Regions from separate parts of the Pararhizobium sp. IMCC21322 genome, predicted to be linked through region 1. Evidence: predicted binding sites of a transcription regulator. Region 1 holds the regulator's gene; each other region holds the start of a gene.
The links. The regulator LexA, encoded in region 1, represses DNA repair genes until DNA is damaged. The targets are predictions, from matches to a motif close to TGTTCNNNNTGTGTTCNG.
Positions count from the first base shown of each region.

Region 1 (4,277 bases):
GCGTTTGGGCGAGGGCAGTGGCGCTGCCATTGCAGCAAGTATTGTCAAATCAGCGGCCGCTGTCCATTCGGGAATGGCAACCTTCGATCAGGCGGGTGTGTCCGACAAGAACGACAATTAAGAAGACCGAAACAGGGCTCGTCTTTTGAAAATTTGGGATCTGGTCAAAGCGGCAGGTTTTATCCTGATTATTGCGATGCTGGTCCTCTGGTTTGAGGATGACAGCTATGAGCCTTTTGGCTCATCCCTGAGAGTGGTCGATGGCGATTCTCTGGCAATCGGCGAAACCCGCCTGCGGCTGGTTGGCATCGACGCGCCGGAACTGCAGCAGACATGTCTGCGCGATGGAAGAGCCGTACAATGTGGAGTGCTGGCTAAACAGCATCTGGCTCGATTGGTGGCTGCTGCATCCGTGTCCTGTGCCGATCATGGCACTGACAAGCATGGGCGTCAGCTTGCCGTCTGTCGCGGCAACACCAATAATGATCCGGTCAGGGGTGCCCTGGTAACAGCTGGAGAACAGGCAACGCTTAATGCGCAAATGGTTCATGATGGCTGGGCTGTTTCCTATGGTGACTACAAAGCCCTTGAAGTTCTGGCGGCACTCGCAGGCCGAGGACTCTGGGCGTTGGACTTTGAGCAACCTGAAGACTGGCGGCGGTTTCACGGAACGGACTATTGAGTATGAATGCCCTGGACCAACTCACGAACGACATTCGCGCTTGCCGCATTTGTGTTGAACAACCCTTGCGCAAACCTTTGCCGCATGCGCCAAGGCCGGTTTTACAGGTATCGTCTACGGCTCGTATTTGCATCTGTGGTCAGGCACCGGGCACGCGCGTGCATGAATCCGGGCGACCATTCACAGATCGGTCAGGTGATCGTTTGCGGGAATGGCTCGGACTGGACAACGAAACATTCTATGACCCTGCGCAAATTGCAATCGTTCCCATGGGGTTTTGCTTTCCCGGACAGAATGAAAAAGGATCGGATTTGCCGCCAAGGCCTGAATGCCGGGCCAGATGGCACGATGAGTTGTTTGCCAGCCTGCCACAGGTCGAGCTGCTCTTGACGATCGGTCAATACGCCATTGCCTACCATCTGGGGCCGGACAGGAAAAAAACGCTGACAGAGACGGTCGGTGCCTGGCGGGATTATTGGTATGATCGCGAGCATCCAGCAGGCACGCCCCGCATTATGCCGCTGCCGCACCCATCATGGCGCAACAATGCCTGGCTTAAGAAGAACCTGTGGTTTGAACAGGAACAACTTCCGGTCCTGCGCCAGCAGATCACCCGAATTCTGGATGAGAGCCGCTCTGATCTCCCAATTGAGTCCGGCCCGCAGTAATGCCGCTGGCAGTAGAACCAAGGTTCCTGTAAGAGGGGCTCACTTTGACGTCTCAACGAGGTTGATATGGACAGAATTGATCGCGGTATTCTGGCAATCCTGCAAAAAGACAGCACTGTGCCGGTCGCAGAAATCGGCAAACGCGTTGGCCTTTCCACAACACCTTGTTGGCGGCGTATTCAGAAGATGGAGGAAGACGGTGTCATCAAACAGCGTGTTGCTGTTTTGGATCCAGCTCTTGTCGGGGCAGGGGTTTCCGTTTTTATCTCCATCAGCACCAATCAGCACAGCAAGGAATGGCTGACTCGCTTTGCAGAAGTCATTAGCGAATTTCCGGAAGTCGTCTCTTTTTACCGCATGAGCGGCCAGGTCGATTATCTTCTGAAAGTGGTCGTGCCGGACATTGCCGCCTACGATAAATTCTACAAGAAGCTGATTGCCAAAATTGACATATCTGATGTCAGTTCAAGTTTTGCCATGGAAGAAATCAAGAACACGAGCACACTTCCTCTGGACTACATGGAACTGGCCAAGTCTCAGAGCTGAAGATGGTGCAGAGACTATCAATTCGACAGTTTCAGGACCGGGATGCCCCGGCTGCCGCCAATCTGTTCTTTGAAGCGGTCCAGACAGGCGCAAAGGCTGTTTACACGCAAGAACAAAGAAATGCATGGGCGCCCGCCATTCCTGATGTAGCCAAATGGCGTGACCGAATGGCTGCGCAATACAGCGTTATGGCTTATTAGGAGTGCGAGCTTCTTGGCTTTATGACACTCACGGAAGAGGGCGTCATTGATCTGGCCTTTGTCCATCCCAAGGCAATGGGGTCCGGTGTGGCCGGAAAACTTTACGATGTGATCATGAAAGAAGCCCGGACCAGACAATTAACGGCCCTCCAAACACGCGCCAGCCATATGGCGCGGCGCTTTTTTGAAAAGCGTGACTGGTCTGTCGTTCAACAGCAAACGGTTGTTAGAGGCGATGTTGAACTGATAAATTTCCGGATGGAATTTAATATAAAGTCAGAAGACACCACGGCCTGAATTGGGATTCAAAATCGATGGTTCAACTGAGTTCAAACTCCAAACAAATGCTCTAATTTCAGTAAGTCCGCAAAAGACCGATCAACTTGCCCTGGACGGACACCTGATCCGGGCCAAAAATACGGGTCTCATAGGCCGGATTGGCGGCTTCCAGAGCGATGGATCCACCCTTTCGGCGCAGCCGTTTCAAGGTGGCTTCCTCATCATCAATCAGAGCCACGACAATATCGCCTGTATCAGCTGTTGAGCCCTTTTTGATGACAACCGTATCCCCATCCAGAATGCCGGCTTCGATCATGGAATCTCCACGCACTTCCAGCGCAAAATGCTCTCCCGACGACAGCATATCCGCCGGAACCGGAATGGTATGACTGTGGGTCTGAATTGCGGAGATGGGCGTTCCAGCAGCAATCCTTCCCATTACGGGAATGGTTACAGAATATGCATCTTCCTGTTCTGAACCGGTATCATTCGCCGGGGCGACAGTTTCACGTTTCTTGCCAAGGCTGCCTTCAATGACACTCGGTGAAAACCCTGTGCTACGAGGCGCAGCCAAGCTTGGTGACACAGATTCCGGTAGCTTGATAATTTCCATTGCGCGCGCCCGATTGGGCATGCGGCGCAAAAAGCCACGTTCTTCAAGGGCCACGATAAGCCTGTGAATACCTGATTTCGATTTCAAATCGAGCGCCATCTTCATTTCATCAAAAGAGGGCGGAATGCCTGTTTCTTTCAGGCGCTCGTGAATGAACATCAAAAGCTCGTGTTGTTTGCGCGTTAGCATGTCAATCAATCCTGGGTTCTGAGGGTCCACAGAAGGCCAAAGGCGTCTTCAATATAGGAATCAGATGTGTACAAAGCATGAACACGTTAGCTGTTCTTGTCTTGTTCCACAAGGGCGCAAGCGAAACATATATGGAACATCGGTCTTGTCAGGTCAGTCCGAACGCAGCATTAGAACATCCACTATCGTGCCCTGATCCGCCTCAGTGGCGAATGGCGCACGTCTGATCAGACAGTTCGCTTTTGCAAAGCTGGCCAGCATGGAGCTGTCCTGGCGGCTCAAAGGATGGACCGTTGGAAGCTGTCCTAAGCCTTCAGCTGGTTTCAATATGGCGCGCAGATAGTCTTCGCGTTGGTCATTGGCTGACAGTTTGTCTCCCAGCGCAGCTTGTCTGAGCGGTATATCGGACGGCTGGCCCAGCCATGTTTTGATCAGTGGCGCCATGAACAACTCGCCGCAGACCATGCTGGAAACCGGGTTGCCGGGAAAGCCGAGAAACAACATCCCGCCGACTGTTCCAAACATAAGCGGTTTGCCAGGGCGCATCGCAATTTTCCAGAAGGAGAGCGACAGACCTGCACTGTGAAACGCCTGCTGGACCAGATCATGGGTGCCAACAGAAGCGCCGCCAAGGGTTATGATAGCATCACATTGATTGGCCTCTGCCGTCTTCAATGCCTGCAACAGATCTTCTTCGGTGTCTTTTGCAATGCCCAAATCAACAGGTTGGCCCCCCAATTCGGCGATGCGGGCCGCAACGCCGAAATTATTCGAAGCGACAATCTGATCCACACCGATATGAGCTCCAGGCATTGCCAACTCATCGCCAGTGGCAAGAACGCCAATACGCGGTTTGCGAACAACGGGCACCTCAGCGTAATTCATACTGGCCAGCAGTGCCAGATCCGCCGCCCGTAAAGTGCTGCCAGCTTCGATGAGAACTGCGCCCTGTTTGAAGTCCAGTCCGGCGGGCCGTACAAAAGCAGACTTTTGCGGAATGTCGAGCGGTCGGATTTTGCCGTTTTCCCGAACAGTCGCATCTTCCTGAATGAGGATCGTATCTGCCCCTTCAGGCAATGGCGCACCGGTGAATATGCGCA
Region 1 is NZ_CP132335.1:2,733,038-2,737,314, forward strand. Features, by position in the region: gene cobT (nicotinate-nucleotide--dimethylbenzimidazole phosphoribosyltransferase) at 1-121, shown strand, start outside; gene RAL91_RS12950 (thermonuclease family protein) at 146-682, shown strand; gene RAL91_RS12955 (uracil-DNA glycosylase family protein) at 685-1,350, shown strand; gene RAL91_RS12960 (Lrp/AsnC family transcriptional regulator) at 1,417-1,896, shown strand; gene RAL91_RS12965 (hypothetical protein) at 1,899-2,096, shown strand; partial or broken gene RAL91_RS12970 (GNAT family N-acetyltransferase) at 2,115-2,393, shown strand; gene lexA (transcriptional repressor LexA) at 2,452-3,177, opposite strand; gene glp (gephyrin-like molybdotransferase Glp) at 3,331-4,277, opposite strand, start outside.

Region 2 (4,277 bases), 420 kb from region 1:
TTGAGAGTTCGCTGATCTGAGCAATGTGCTTGCTGGCGATTTTAACCGCAAGTGCTTCGGGTTTCAGCCGGTAGCCGTCGCATGTCTGGCAGGGAGCTGAAGACATGTATTTTTCGATTTCCTCACGGGACCATGAGGAATCCGTTTCCCGCCAGCGGCGCTCCAGATTGGGAATAACGCCCTCAAATGGTTTTTTCGTTTTGTAGGAGCGCAGTCCATCATCATAAGTGAAGGTGATTTCTTTCTTCCCGGTGCCAAACAGAACTGCAGTCTGGGCCTCGGCAGACAGTTTTGACCATTTGTCTCGCAGACCGAAGCCATAAATCTTGCCCACTGCCGCCAGCGTCTGTTGGTAATAGGGCGAGGTTGAGCGCGACCAAGGCGCAACCGCGCCTTTGGCAATGGAGAGTTCGGCATCGGGAATGACCATGTCTTCGCTGACACGTTTTTCAGACCCGAGCCCATCACACGTCGGGCAGGCCCCAAACGGATTGTTGAACGAAAACAGGCGTGGCTCGATTTCCGCAATGGTAAAGCCGGAGACCGGGCAGGCAAATTTCTCCGAGAAAATCAGACGTTCTGGTGTGTCTGCACCTTCTGCTGTGTCAGCATATTCGGCAACCGCAATGCCATCTGCCAGTCCCAACGCAGTTGCCAGTGAATCCGCCAGACGGGAGGCGATGTCTGATCGTACGACGATGCGGTCTACCACCACATCAATGTCGTGTTTGAATTTCTTGTCCAAGACAGGTGCATCTGCAATTTCGTAATAGGTGCCGTCTATCTTGATGCGCAGAAACCCCTTCTTCTGCAACTCAGCCAGTTCCTTGCGGTATTCTCCCTTGCGGCCGCGTACAATGGGGGCCAGCAGAAACAGCCGTGTTCCCTCTGGCAGATCCAGAATGCGATCCACCATCTGGGAAATTGTCTGGCTTTCAATTGGTAATCCGGTTGCCGGCGAGTAGGGGATACCGACCCGGGCAAACAGAAGCCGCATATAGTCGTAAATTTCGGTGACAGTTCCCACGGTGGAGCGCGGGTTGCGTGACGTGGTTTTCTGCTCAATTGAAATTGCGGGCGACAGGCCATCAATCTGGTCGACATCAGGCTTCTGCATCATTTCCAGAAACTGCCGTGCATAGGCTGACAGCGATTCGACATAGCGTCGCTGGCCTTCGGCATAAATAGTGTCAAACGCCAGTGAGGATTTGCCCGATCCGGACAAGCCGGTCATGACAATCAGCTTGTCCCGGGGCAGATCAATGTCCACGCCTTTCAGATTATGTTCGCGGGCTCCGCGTACCGAAATCATCGGAGTGAGATTCTTTGCAGCCTTGGATTTACTGCTGGTTCCAAAATTGGATTTGCTGGGCATAGAACTTAACTGACCGTCTGAATAGGGATGGAAACAGATTGAATGGAGACTGATTAAACCGGGTGTTAGCTGCTGAATAGTGCTGCACGGAATATGATTCTTATTCCGGTACAATTTCGATTTGGCACTTTGATGTCGTTAATCAAGGTCCAGACCGGTATTCATGGCGTAGTTGAACTGGAATCAACAGACATCTTGCATTTTTTTTAAGGCTAATGCATGTTCCCCACAATTGGAACATAAAAAGAACAAAACCTCTGAATCCGTTGATGAGCCTAGAGTCTGGACTCAATTGGGAGATTAAATTGAATTCAGACCTCAGCTTTTGACCGTGATAGCAACAGCATGTGTGGAAAACTGTCAGCAGTGTGTCATTAATGGTGGAAGAGGCCGTGGAAAACGACGATGTGTGTTAAAAGAACCGACAATTATCTCGTCGATAGCTGCAATTGCGGCTCGAAAACAGCAATTTACCAACAGAGCCAGCATTTGCTGGCTGACCTTTACGTCAGGAGTATGCCATGGCTGGCAGTGTCAACAAAGTAATCTTGGTGGGAAATCTGGGTGCAGACCCGGAAATCCGTCGTTTGAACTCCGGCGATCCTGTCGTCAATCTTCGGATTGCCACCAGTGAGAGCTGGCGTGATAAAAACTCCGGTGAGCGTCGTGAAAAAACCGAATGGCACCAGGTCGTCATTTTCAATGATAATCTGGCCAAAGTTGCTGAGAACTATCTGAAGAAGGGCGCGAAAGTCTATCTTGAGGGCCAGCTTCAAACGCGGCAGTGGGAAGATCAATCCGGTCAAAAGCGTTATACGACTGAGATCGTGCTGCAACGCTATCGCGGTGAATTGCAGATGCTCGACTCGCGCGGTCAGGGCGGGCAGGATTCTGCCGGCGGCGGTTATGATCGTGGTGCTGTGAGCAATCAGTCCGGTGGCAACCAGGCTGGCGGCAATCAGGGCGGCGGTAATAATTTCGGGCAATCAGACCCGATGCAGAAGGGCGGCGGTAGCAATTTCGCCGACGATATGGATGATGAGATTCCGTTCTAGAAACCTGAAATCTTTCGCTTCTTTATCGGCATTTGTCTTGTCGTTCATGATGTTGCCAACGGTGGCGTTGGCCGGCGAAGCTGATGTGGTGAATGCCACGGCAACCCCTACCGGCGGGGATACATGGCGGGTTGAGGCAACCGTCCGCCATGCCGATGAGGGCTGGGACCATTATGCCAATGCCTTTGAGGTGCTTGATCCACAGGGCAAAGTGCTTGCTGTTCGGGAATTGCTGCATCCGCATGTGAATGAACAGCCGTTCACGCGTTCTCTAGGTGGTGTTGCCATTCCACCGGAAACGGCTTTCATAATGATCAGGGCCAAGGATTCGGTTCACGAATATGGTGGCGCGGAATTTAGAATTGACTTGCCCGCGCAATAGCGGGCTCAAGCCGTTGGTGCGGCCATAAAAGCCAAAATGCCATCTGCTACGAATTGGACTGACAAGGCGGCAAGAATGACGCCCAGCAGCCGAGTGAGCACCATGCGGCCTGTATCGCCGAGGATGTGATCCAGCCTTTCGGCAAGCATGAAGACCACCATACACAAAACCATCAACGCCAGAATGACGCCAATCAGGGCACTACGCTCTATTGGTGATGACATTTCAGTGGACAAAAGGACGGTTGCCGAGATGGCACCCGGTCCCGCGATCAGCGGTATGGCCAGAGGAAACACGGCGATGTGCTTTGCCTCTTCATGGCTGACGACAGCGCGATCCGTGGTCTCCTGCTTTCGCTCCTGACGTTTTTCATAAACCATTTCAAAAGCCAGCCAGAAGAGAAGCAGACCGCCTGCAATGCGAAACGCCGGCATGGTGATGCCGAATAGATCAAGGATGGTCATACCTGCCAGAGCAAACATCACCAGAAGGCCTGTGCTGATCAGGATGCCTCTCAGGGCAATCTGGGTCCGCGTGGCGCGGTCCATGCCTGCCGTGAGCGCCAGAAACAACGGTGCAAGCCCAATTGGATCAATGGTTACCAGCAATGTGACAGTGGCATTTATGAGCGTATCAAATTCCATGACAACAAGCCGTGCAGCGATGGCCTATGGGTGTCAAGGCGCAATTTCAAAGCGCTGATACGCCAGAAAAAACAGAGCCTATCGTGAATTTGGCAAGAATAACTGTAACTATCTGTTTTGTTTGAAAAAAATGCAGGCATTTTCACATGGTCAAATTGGTCTTTGCGGTACTGGCAGTCTATACTGAATCACCTCAATTCAGGGCGACGATTCGTCGCCTTTAACCCGTGAGTACAGATTTGTCCGATAACGAGAATACCCCTCAGGGAAACGAGCCATCCGGCGATCTGCCGTCCGATATTGAACGCATCGGTATTGTTGAAGAAATGAAGCGGTCCTATCTCGATTACGCAATGAGCGTGATCGTCAGCCGCGCCTTGCCAGATGTGCGTGACGGTTTGAAGCCTGTGCATCGGCGCATCCTGTATGCCATGCATGGAATGGGTCTTGAACACAACAAACCGTATCGTAAATCTGCCGGTGTTGTGGGTGAGGTGATGGGTAAGTATCACCCCCATGGTGACAGCGCGATTTATGACGCGCTGGTGCGTATGGCCCAGGAATTCTCCATGCGTCTGCCACTTGTGGACGGGCAGGGCAATTTTGGCTCTGTCGATGGCGATCCACCTGCTGCCATGCGTTATACGGAATGCCGAATGGAAAAGGCGGCCCAGTATCTGCTTGCGGACATTGAAAAAGACACGGTTGATTTCCAGGAAAACTATGATGGGCGTGAGCGAGAACCGGTTGTCATGCCGTCCCGCTTCCCCAACCTGCTGGCCAACGGAGCCGGCGGCATTGCAGTTGGCATGGCCACCAAT
Region 2 is NZ_CP132335.1:3,151,721-3,155,997, reverse strand. Features, by position in the region: gene uvrA (excinuclease ABC subunit UvrA) at 1-1,312, opposite strand, end outside; gene ssb (single-stranded DNA-binding protein) at 1,897-2,430, shown strand; gene RAL91_RS14865 (hypothetical protein) at 2,414-2,812, shown strand; gene RAL91_RS14860 (MarC family protein) at 2,818-3,456, opposite strand; gene gyrA (DNA gyrase subunit A) at 3,783-4,277, shown strand, end outside.
Region 2: the regulator LexA is predicted to act here: its motif matches at 1,609-1,626, upstream of ssb (single-stranded DNA-binding protein).

Region 3 (4,277 bases), 1.3 Mb from region 1:
TCGATATCCACCATCGCCTTGATCTCGCCAGGGCCGGAAGACAGAACCATAACCCGGTCACCGAGAAAGATGGCTTCTTCCACACTGTGGGTTACAAAAAAGACGGTCACTTCTGTCTGTTGCCAGATGCGGACCAGTTCTTCCTGAAGCGTCATGCGGGTTTGTGCATCCACGGCTGCAAACGGCTCATCCATCAACATCACTTCCGGCTCATTCGCCAATGTGCGTGCCACGGCCGCGCGCTGGCGCATGCCACCTGACAATTGATGGGGGTATTTCGCTTCCGCATCTGCAAGGCCACACAGGGCCAGATATTCACGGGCTGTTTTATCGCGCTCGGGCTTGGATTTGCCACGGAATTTCAGGCCAAGGCCAACATTGTCCAGCACCGTTTTCCACGGCAGCAGGGCATAATCCTGAAACACCACACCGCGATCAGCGCCCGGTCCTTCAATGTCCTTGCCGTTCAGCTTGATGCTGCCGCTCTGCGGTGTCAGAAATCCGGCGATTGCCGACAGCAATGAGGATTTTCCGCAACCACTGGGCCCGACAACGACCAGAAACTCGTTTGCACTCACCTCCAATGTGACATCCTTGACCGCCAGATGCGGCTCGGAAAGGTCCTGATTGGTGTAGGCGATGGACGCGTTGTCGACCGAAATTTTGGGGAGTTCTTTGTTCACAACCACATTTCTTTGCTCTGGCAGATAAAAACGGAGCCGCCCTGTTTGACGGCTCCGTTTATCTGCTAGTTTTTCAGATCATCCGGGATCGGCTTCAGATCATCAAAAAATTGCGGAGCTGTTTCCATCGCATAATTGATGAACTGCGCATCAACAACCTCATCCAGATTGATTTCATCACGCAGCTTGCCGGCAGCCTTCAGACCAGGAATGGTTTTTTCCCGGTACATATCCACGGTGTAGCGGGACATGCGCGGGTCACTCAGACCGTTGCGTATGGCAGCTTTCATGACGCTGGCATCCTTGAGATTGATCCAACGCAGGTTCACTTCCGCAGCCTCATCGAGATTCTGGCGAACCCATTGAGACGCTTCTGCGAATGCGAGCATGAAGCGGCGAAGCTGTTCCGCCTTTCCCTCAACAACGGATTTGGACGTCAGAATTGTGCCGGGATCATAGCAGGATTGACATTGGCCGACGATGAGCTGTTTGGCGCCATCAACGTTGACAACACTTGTTGAGAGCCATGGCTCCCACACGGAAACCGCATCTACATCGCCGTTCAGAAGAGCTGTCGGAAGCTCCGGTGGCTTAACGTTGATCATCTCGACATCATCACCTGTCATTCCGTGTTGGGCAAGCAGGCCCAGCACATAGCCTTCCGCGCCAGTGCCGCGGGGCAAACCGATGCGTTTTCCCTTCAGATCCTCAATTGAATTGATACCGGCTGACGATGCGATACCGTTATTGTCAACATAGTGATCCTTGAGGGCGTCGCCATGAAGGTGACCGATCAAAACAAGCGGAAAGCCGTTTGATGCCCCGGACAGGAATGGAATTGATCCCATCGTGTTCACATCATGGGAGCCTGCCAGCAGACCGTTGATCATCTCGACACCTGTCTGGAACATCACAATCTCTGCATCAAGACCATGCTTTTCAAACAGGCCCTGCTCCACCGCCACAAAAATTGGTGCATGCAGTGTTCCACCTGCAGCGGCAATTTTCAGCTTCAGAGTATCCTGTGCAGTTGCGGCTCCTCCGCCCAGTAACAACGCCACCATGGCGAAGCGCATTAATTTAAGTATTGTATTCATGGTTTCCTCCTCTTTATTTGGGTGTCAGTCTATTGGTACTGGCCACGTCCCGGATCTTCTGTTCGGCAAGGCATTCATGGCCAGAGATGCTATTTTAGGGATGGCGTGCGTTCGTCAGACCAGCCCCGGTTCTTTTCCAAGGGCTCTGGCTTCCGAGATGCAAAGATGCTCATTCAGGGCTGCTGCAGCCGCCGCACGGTCATCCACAATCAACGCGTCCAGTATTTTCAAATGCTCCTGCATGGCCGGTAAAACGCGCGAAGCAATGAAGCGACGGTTCAGACGAACCATGCGGACCTTGTCACTGTTCTGGCCATGTATCTGGGTCAGCAAATCATTCCCGATGGCTGCTATCAAACCGTCATGGAATGCCCAATCGGTCTTGTAGGCATCGTGCAGCAGGGCCTCGTCAATATTGGTTTCTGCCCTGACGGCAATGCTTTTTGTCCGGTCGCGAATTTCCTGCAATTGCGGCCAGCCATTGTCGCCCAGTTCATAACAGGCCTGCACTTCCAGAAACCGGCGCACCTGAAATGCGTTGGTGATGAAATCCCGGTCGACCTTGGCGATGCGAACGCCCTTTTTGGGAAGCAGTTCGACCAGCCCTTCACTTTCAAGCTGGCGTAAAGCATCACGCAGGGGACTGATCGAGACGTTCAATCCATCACATAATTCCTGAATCGATAGAAACTGTCCGGGATGCAATTGCTCGGCAAACAGTGATTCCTTGAAGGCCGCATAAGCGTTTTCGCGAAGCAAATTCAGGTCCCCTCCCAATAAAATTTCTTGTAAAATTTTACAAGAAATATCAAAGCGTATGAAATGAGTCAATGCCCGATCCAGCACCTTGCGCCGTTTTGCTCACCCGTTTGAACACGGGTATATTTTTTCACTACAGCCTTCGGTTTAACTGCCTGCACCAGAGCCATGCTTCAGAGTTGCTGTTGAAATCTTCCGCTTGACTCATTTGTCCGCCCTCCTGTTAAATAGAACAAAATAGGAACATTTAGCGAGGACGATTGTGCGTAACGCAACGGCAACAGCGTTGATTGATCATTTGCATACGCAGGATCAAATGCGCGTTCAGGACGGTTTTCAGACAAAAGTTGGGACCAGATTACCCGCTGCGCTGAATGCACAGCTGATCCCTGCCAGCCGCTTACTGCCCAACAGCCAGAGTGTTGCAGAAGATGAATTGTCAGCCTTTTTTGACACCGGTCTGCCGCCCGGCAGCCTGCATGAAATACGCTGCGCGCACAGCCGTGATGCGGGGGCTTTGACAGGGTTTGCAATGGCCTTGCTGAGCCGGATGAACCAACACGCGGCGAAACCGGTTTTATGGATATCAGCGCCTTTTGCCGATACCAGCAATATGAGCCTGTTCCCGCAGGGTCTTGCCAATCTGGGCTTTGATCCTGACCGCCTTGTCATTGTCACGCCACTCAGTGTGAAACACGCTTTATGGGCGGCGGATGAGGCTGCCAAATGCACCGATCTGGCGGCTGTCATTCTGCATGTTGAGGGCCACCCCAGAACACTTGATATGACCGCTACGCGGCGTTTGAACCTGCGAGCCAGTGAAAGCGGAACCAGCGTTCTCATTCTGCGGCAGAGCAGCGAAGAGGAAGCCAATGCAGCCATAACGCGTTGGTGCATCAAGCCGCGCCTGTCCTGCCAGTTAGACATGCAGGGTGCCCTGAAGCCCGATGCAGGCATTGGTCATACCGCATTTTCCGCTCATCTGGAGCGTAATCGACAAGGGGCAACCGGGGCTGCCTCTGCCACATGGAACCACCAAATTCGAGGCTTTTGCCATGTCCGACACAAAGATCACATCCACGAACAATCTGGGGTACACTCAGGGCCACAATCTGGGCCCCAATCAGGACAAAGGGCAACGCTTCCTCAGCATCGCCTTCCCCTTTCTGCCAACCGACCGGATCAGCCGTCAGATATGGGGAAAATCGTGGCGCTTCCAACAAAACTGGAACGGGCAGGCTGACTGCCCGCCCCTTGCCGTTATCGCTTCCATTAAAAGTGCCTTGCGCCTGTCCGCGCTAAACCAGACGGCCAGACAGGCCGGATTGCATAAAGATCAGACCCTGACAGATGCACGGGCTATTTTGCCAAAGCTGGACTGTCATGAAGCTGATGAGGCGGCTGATGCTGCGCTTCTGGAAGCCATTGCCGACTGGTGCGAGCGCTACACACCGCTGTTGTCCATCGACACGATCAATGGTCTTCCCGGACTGATGCTGGACATCACCGGCTGCGCACATCTGTTCAAAGGCGAGGAGGCATTGCGCCTGAATCTGATTTCGAGCCTGAATGCCCAGGGTTTTGTCACCAACATTGCCATTGCCTCCACACCAGGGGCTGCCTGGGGTATTGCCCGCTACGGGAACGTGAACGACAGTCGTATTGCTGCCCAAGGCGCAGAGCGGGACCATGTCGCGCCCCTGCCCCTTGAGGCTCTGCGCATGGACCCGAAAACTGT
Region 3 is NZ_CP132335.1:1,451,877-1,456,153, reverse strand. Features, by position in the region: gene RAL91_RS07040 (ABC transporter ATP-binding protein) at 1-683, opposite strand, end outside; gene RAL91_RS07035 (ABC transporter substrate-binding protein) at 749-1,780, opposite strand; gene RAL91_RS07030 (GntR family transcriptional regulator) at 1,895-2,539, opposite strand; gene RAL91_RS25030 (ImuA family protein) at 2,802-3,782, shown strand; gene RAL91_RS07025 (DNA polymerase Y family protein) at 3,691-4,277, shown strand, end outside.
Region 3: the regulator LexA is predicted to act here: its motif matches at 2,768-2,785, upstream of RAL91_RS25030 (ImuA family protein).

Region 4 (4,277 bases), 1.1 Mb from region 1:
ATGCGGCGCAGAACATAGCCACGCCCTTCATTGGACGGCATTACGCCATCAGCCAACAAAAAGCTGGTTGCGCGCAGATGATCAGCAATAATCCTGTGACTGGACTGATGATCCGCGTCGGCTGCAACACCTGTTGCCTCTACGCTGGCAGCAATCAGAGCTTTGAAAAGATCAATGTCGTAATTGTTGTGGACGCCCTGCAGCACGGCTGCAATTCGCTCCAGTCCCATGCCTGTATCAATGGAAGGTTTTGGCAAATTAACGCGCTCATCCGGCGTTGTTTGCTCATACTGCATGAAGACCAGGTTCCAGATTTCAATAAACCGGTCACCATCTTCTTCGGGACTGCCCGGAGGTCCACCCCAGATATTCTCTCCATGATCATAAAAGATTTCAGAACAGGGGCCACACGGACCGGTATCGCCCATTGCCCAGAAATTGTCATGAGTCGCGATGCGGATGATCTTCTCATCCGGTAATCCGGCGATCTTCTTCCAAAGATCAAAGGCCTCATCATCCTCATGAAAGACTGTGACAAGCAATTTGTCTTTGGGCAGGCCGTACTCGCCGGTGATCAGCGTCCAGGCATGGTGGATCGCCTGCTCTTTGAAATAATCACCAAATGAAAAATTACCCAGCATTTCAAAGAATGTGTGGTGGCGCGCCGTATAGCCCACATTGTCCAGATCATTATGCTTGCCGCCTGCACGCACGCATTTCTGTGACGTCGCTGCGCGCGGCACTTCCGGCTTCACTGCGCCCGTGAAATAATCCTTAAACTGCACCATGCCCGCATTGGTGAACATCAAAGTCGGGTCATTCAGCGGCACAAGCGGACTGGACGGCAGAACCTTATGGCCGTTTTTCTCAAAAAAATTGAGGAATGCCGAGCGGATTTCGTTGACGCCAGCCATAGGACTACTCTCATTTGCTGCGAAGAGGCGCACAAACCCGTCGGAATTGCCTTTCGGCCCCCAACCGGATCATGCGCATCCTTCTGAAGATCAAGGATTGTTTAGATCGACGGGTGTTTTAGCGATCCGGTGAATATGTGTCCATAGGGGTATGAAAACCAGATGTTTTGCTTCAAACAAAAAAGCCGCCTGAAACAGGCGGCTTTAAAAGTCTGAACGTTTGAAAAAGCCTATGCGCTCAACGCACCATCATCTTTCTCGTCATCAGACCTTGGATCGTCTTCCAGAAGTTTCTCGGCAATCAGGCCTGCATTCTGGCGGATCGCTGTTTCAATTTCCTGAGCAAGGTCCGGGTTTTCTTTAAGAAACTGCTTTGAGTTTTCACGGCCCTGCCCCAGACGCTGACTGTCATAAGAGAACCAGGCACCGGATTTATCGACAATCCCCGCCTTCACACCCAGATCAAGCAACTCACCAGTCTTGGAAACACCTGACCCATACATGATATCGAACTCGATCTGCTTGAATGGTGGTGCAAGCTTGTTCTTGACCACTTTGATACGGGTCTGATTGCCCACAACCTCATCACCATTCTTGATCGCGCCGATACGGCGAATATCGAGGCGTACAGACGCGTAGAATTTAAGGGCATTACCACCCGTCGTGGTTTCCGGACTGCCAAACATCACACCGATCTTCATACGGATCTGGTTGATGAAAATAACCATGGTGTTTGATTTTGAAATTGAGGCTGTCAGTTTCCGCAAGGCCTGGCTCATCAAACGGGCCTGCAGGCCTGGCAATGAATCACCCATTTCGCCTTCAAGCTCCGCGCGCGGCGTAAGGGCTGCAACAGAATCGATCACCAGCACATCGACCGCGCCGGAGCGCACCAGCGTATCGGCGATTTCGAGCGCCTGCTCACCGGCATCAGGCTGTGAAATCAGAAGATCATCCAGATTAATGCCCAGTTTGCGTGCATAGATCGGATCAAGCGCATGCTCAGCATCGATAAAAGCGCACACGCCACCAATTTTTTGCGCCTCTGCAATCGTGTGCAGCGCCATGGTTGTTTTGCCCGATGATTCAGGACCGTAAATTTCAACAATACGCCCGCGTGGCAGGCCACCAACACCCAGTGCAATGTCAAGACCAAGGCAACCTGTGGAGATTGTCTCAATCTCGACCACATTGTCCTGACCCAACCGCATGATTGAACCTTTACCGAAAGCGCGCTCTATCTGCCCGAGCGCTGCATCCAATGCTTTTGTCTTATTATCCATTCCGTCTCCATCGACGACTCTGAGCGAATTGATCATTTGACCCTCTTTGTTTCATGCAGACGCTGTTGTTGCAATTGCCAATAATGTACATGTTTTGTTCCATATTGGCAATGGCGTTTTATATGATTGATTATTAAAAGCTATTTAATACATGTTCTTTTTTTGTTCGGCCTGATTTTGGCAATCAAAGGTCTCGGGAATTGTCGTTCAACATAGCGCGCATGAAGAATCAGTTCCTATCATATCCGGGCATTGCGACACTCTGTGTCAGCGCGTTGGAGCCGGTCCCGTTGAATCGCGCACAACCAGTTCCACCGGCCATACAGTTCGCTGCGGCGTCTCATGCGGCAAGCGCACATGTTGCAACAACATTTTGCTGATCTCGGTCCCTGCCTGACGGATAGAGGACCTGGTCGTTGTCAAAGCCGGATGCATCTGTTCCGCCTTCAAAAAGGGCAACACATCATCATGCGCGATCAGCGACACATCGGTTCCGATACTTTGCCCATTGCTGACAATTGCACGGGACGCACCCAGCGCCATCAAAGTACTGGAACACAGGATCGCCGTCGGCGGATCAGACAAATTCAAAAGGTCTTGCGTAAAGCTGAAACCGTTTTCCTCGCTCATATCACCATCGCACAGAAGCTCTGGATCAATCGCCACCTCGCGTTCAGCCAGTGCCTTACGATATCCAAGTTCCCTGTGGCGGGCGAACATCATGGCATTGGGGCTGTAGTTCAAAAGAGCAATGCGACGATGACCAAGATCAAGCAGATATCGGGTTGCCTTCAGAAAGGCGCCCTCATTGTCAATGTCCAGAAAGGCATAAGAACCAACTGCATCTGATCGACCGTGCAGGATGAATGGGAATTTGAGGTCCAGAAGATCCTCCACCCTGTGGTCCTGAATGCGCGGTGATGAAAGAATAATGCCGTCCACACGCCCGTCGCGGACAATACGGCGATACGCCTCGCGCTCGGTCTCCCGTTTGGTGACAGACACCAGAAGATCAATGTCTTTCGTGCCAAGATGCTCGCCAACACCGGCAAGAAACTCTACGAAATGGGGATCGAGCAGCAGATTCTGATCCGCCGTCAGCAGCATGCCGATTGTACCGGCACGGCCTGTGGCCAATCGCCTGGCGCTGGCATTCGCGCTGTAGCCAAGTTCAACGGCCGCGTTCTGCACCCGCAGTCGCGTTGCTTCCTTGACTTCCGGGTAGCCATTCAATGCCCGGCTGACGGTGGTCTGGGACAAGCCAAGATGTTCGGCCAATTCACGTAGGTTCATGATCTCAAATATTCGGTTTCGCAAAGACGTGAGACAAGATACAATTGTCATGCCTCACAAGATCGCAGCTTTACAGATTAAATTCAAAGCGCTTTCAATTCGTCAGTGGAAAAGACCAGAGGCAATTCGTCAACCGTGAAAATGTGCTGCAACGCAATAATGGCTGAATTCTGCCTGTTTAATTCGATCAACTCCGGCATCGGGTATCATTTTAAAAAAATACGCCCATCATTTTCCAATTCAAAGCGCTTTAAAACCTTCCACGATGCGATGAGGCACCATGACCCACAGTTCCCGCATTGCACTCCCAAGTCTGAGCGCTTCCCTGAATTGTTACAAATAAAGCCGCAATACAATCTCCCAATTCACCGAAGAGCATTGTATAGAAAATGCTCAATTATCTGATCCGGTGCGCAATGATTGTTCGCGCAGATACAATTCATGCTGAATGAATTGGCTGGCTTTGAGAGGAATGGTGCATGAGATTTCACAATAGATTTTTGGTAACAGCAGCTATTTTGACGTCGGCTTTTGGAACTGTCAGCGCTTCCCATGCCGTCGATCTGTCTATTGTTACGGGCTGGGAAGGCCGGGACCTGCAAATCCTGCGCGCCAATCTTGCGGTTTATGAAGACCGCACCGGCAATAAAGTCGAAATTGTCCCATTGCCACGTTACACAAATGATCAATTCGAGCGCTATTCGCTGTGGCTGACAGCCCAGAACGAAGAGATCGATCTCTACATGACGGACAGCACTTGGGCGCCGCAATTATCTGAACACTTTCT
Region 4 is NZ_CP132335.1:3,873,570-3,877,846, forward strand. Features, by position in the region: gene alaS (alanine--tRNA ligase) at 1-914, opposite strand, end outside; gene recA (recombinase RecA) at 1,145-2,233, opposite strand; gene RAL91_RS18300 (LacI family DNA-binding transcriptional regulator) at 2,465-3,490, opposite strand; gene RAL91_RS18305 (extracellular solute-binding protein) at 3,970-4,277, shown strand, end outside.
Region 4: the regulator LexA is predicted to act here: its motif matches at 2,350-2,367, upstream of recA (recombinase RecA).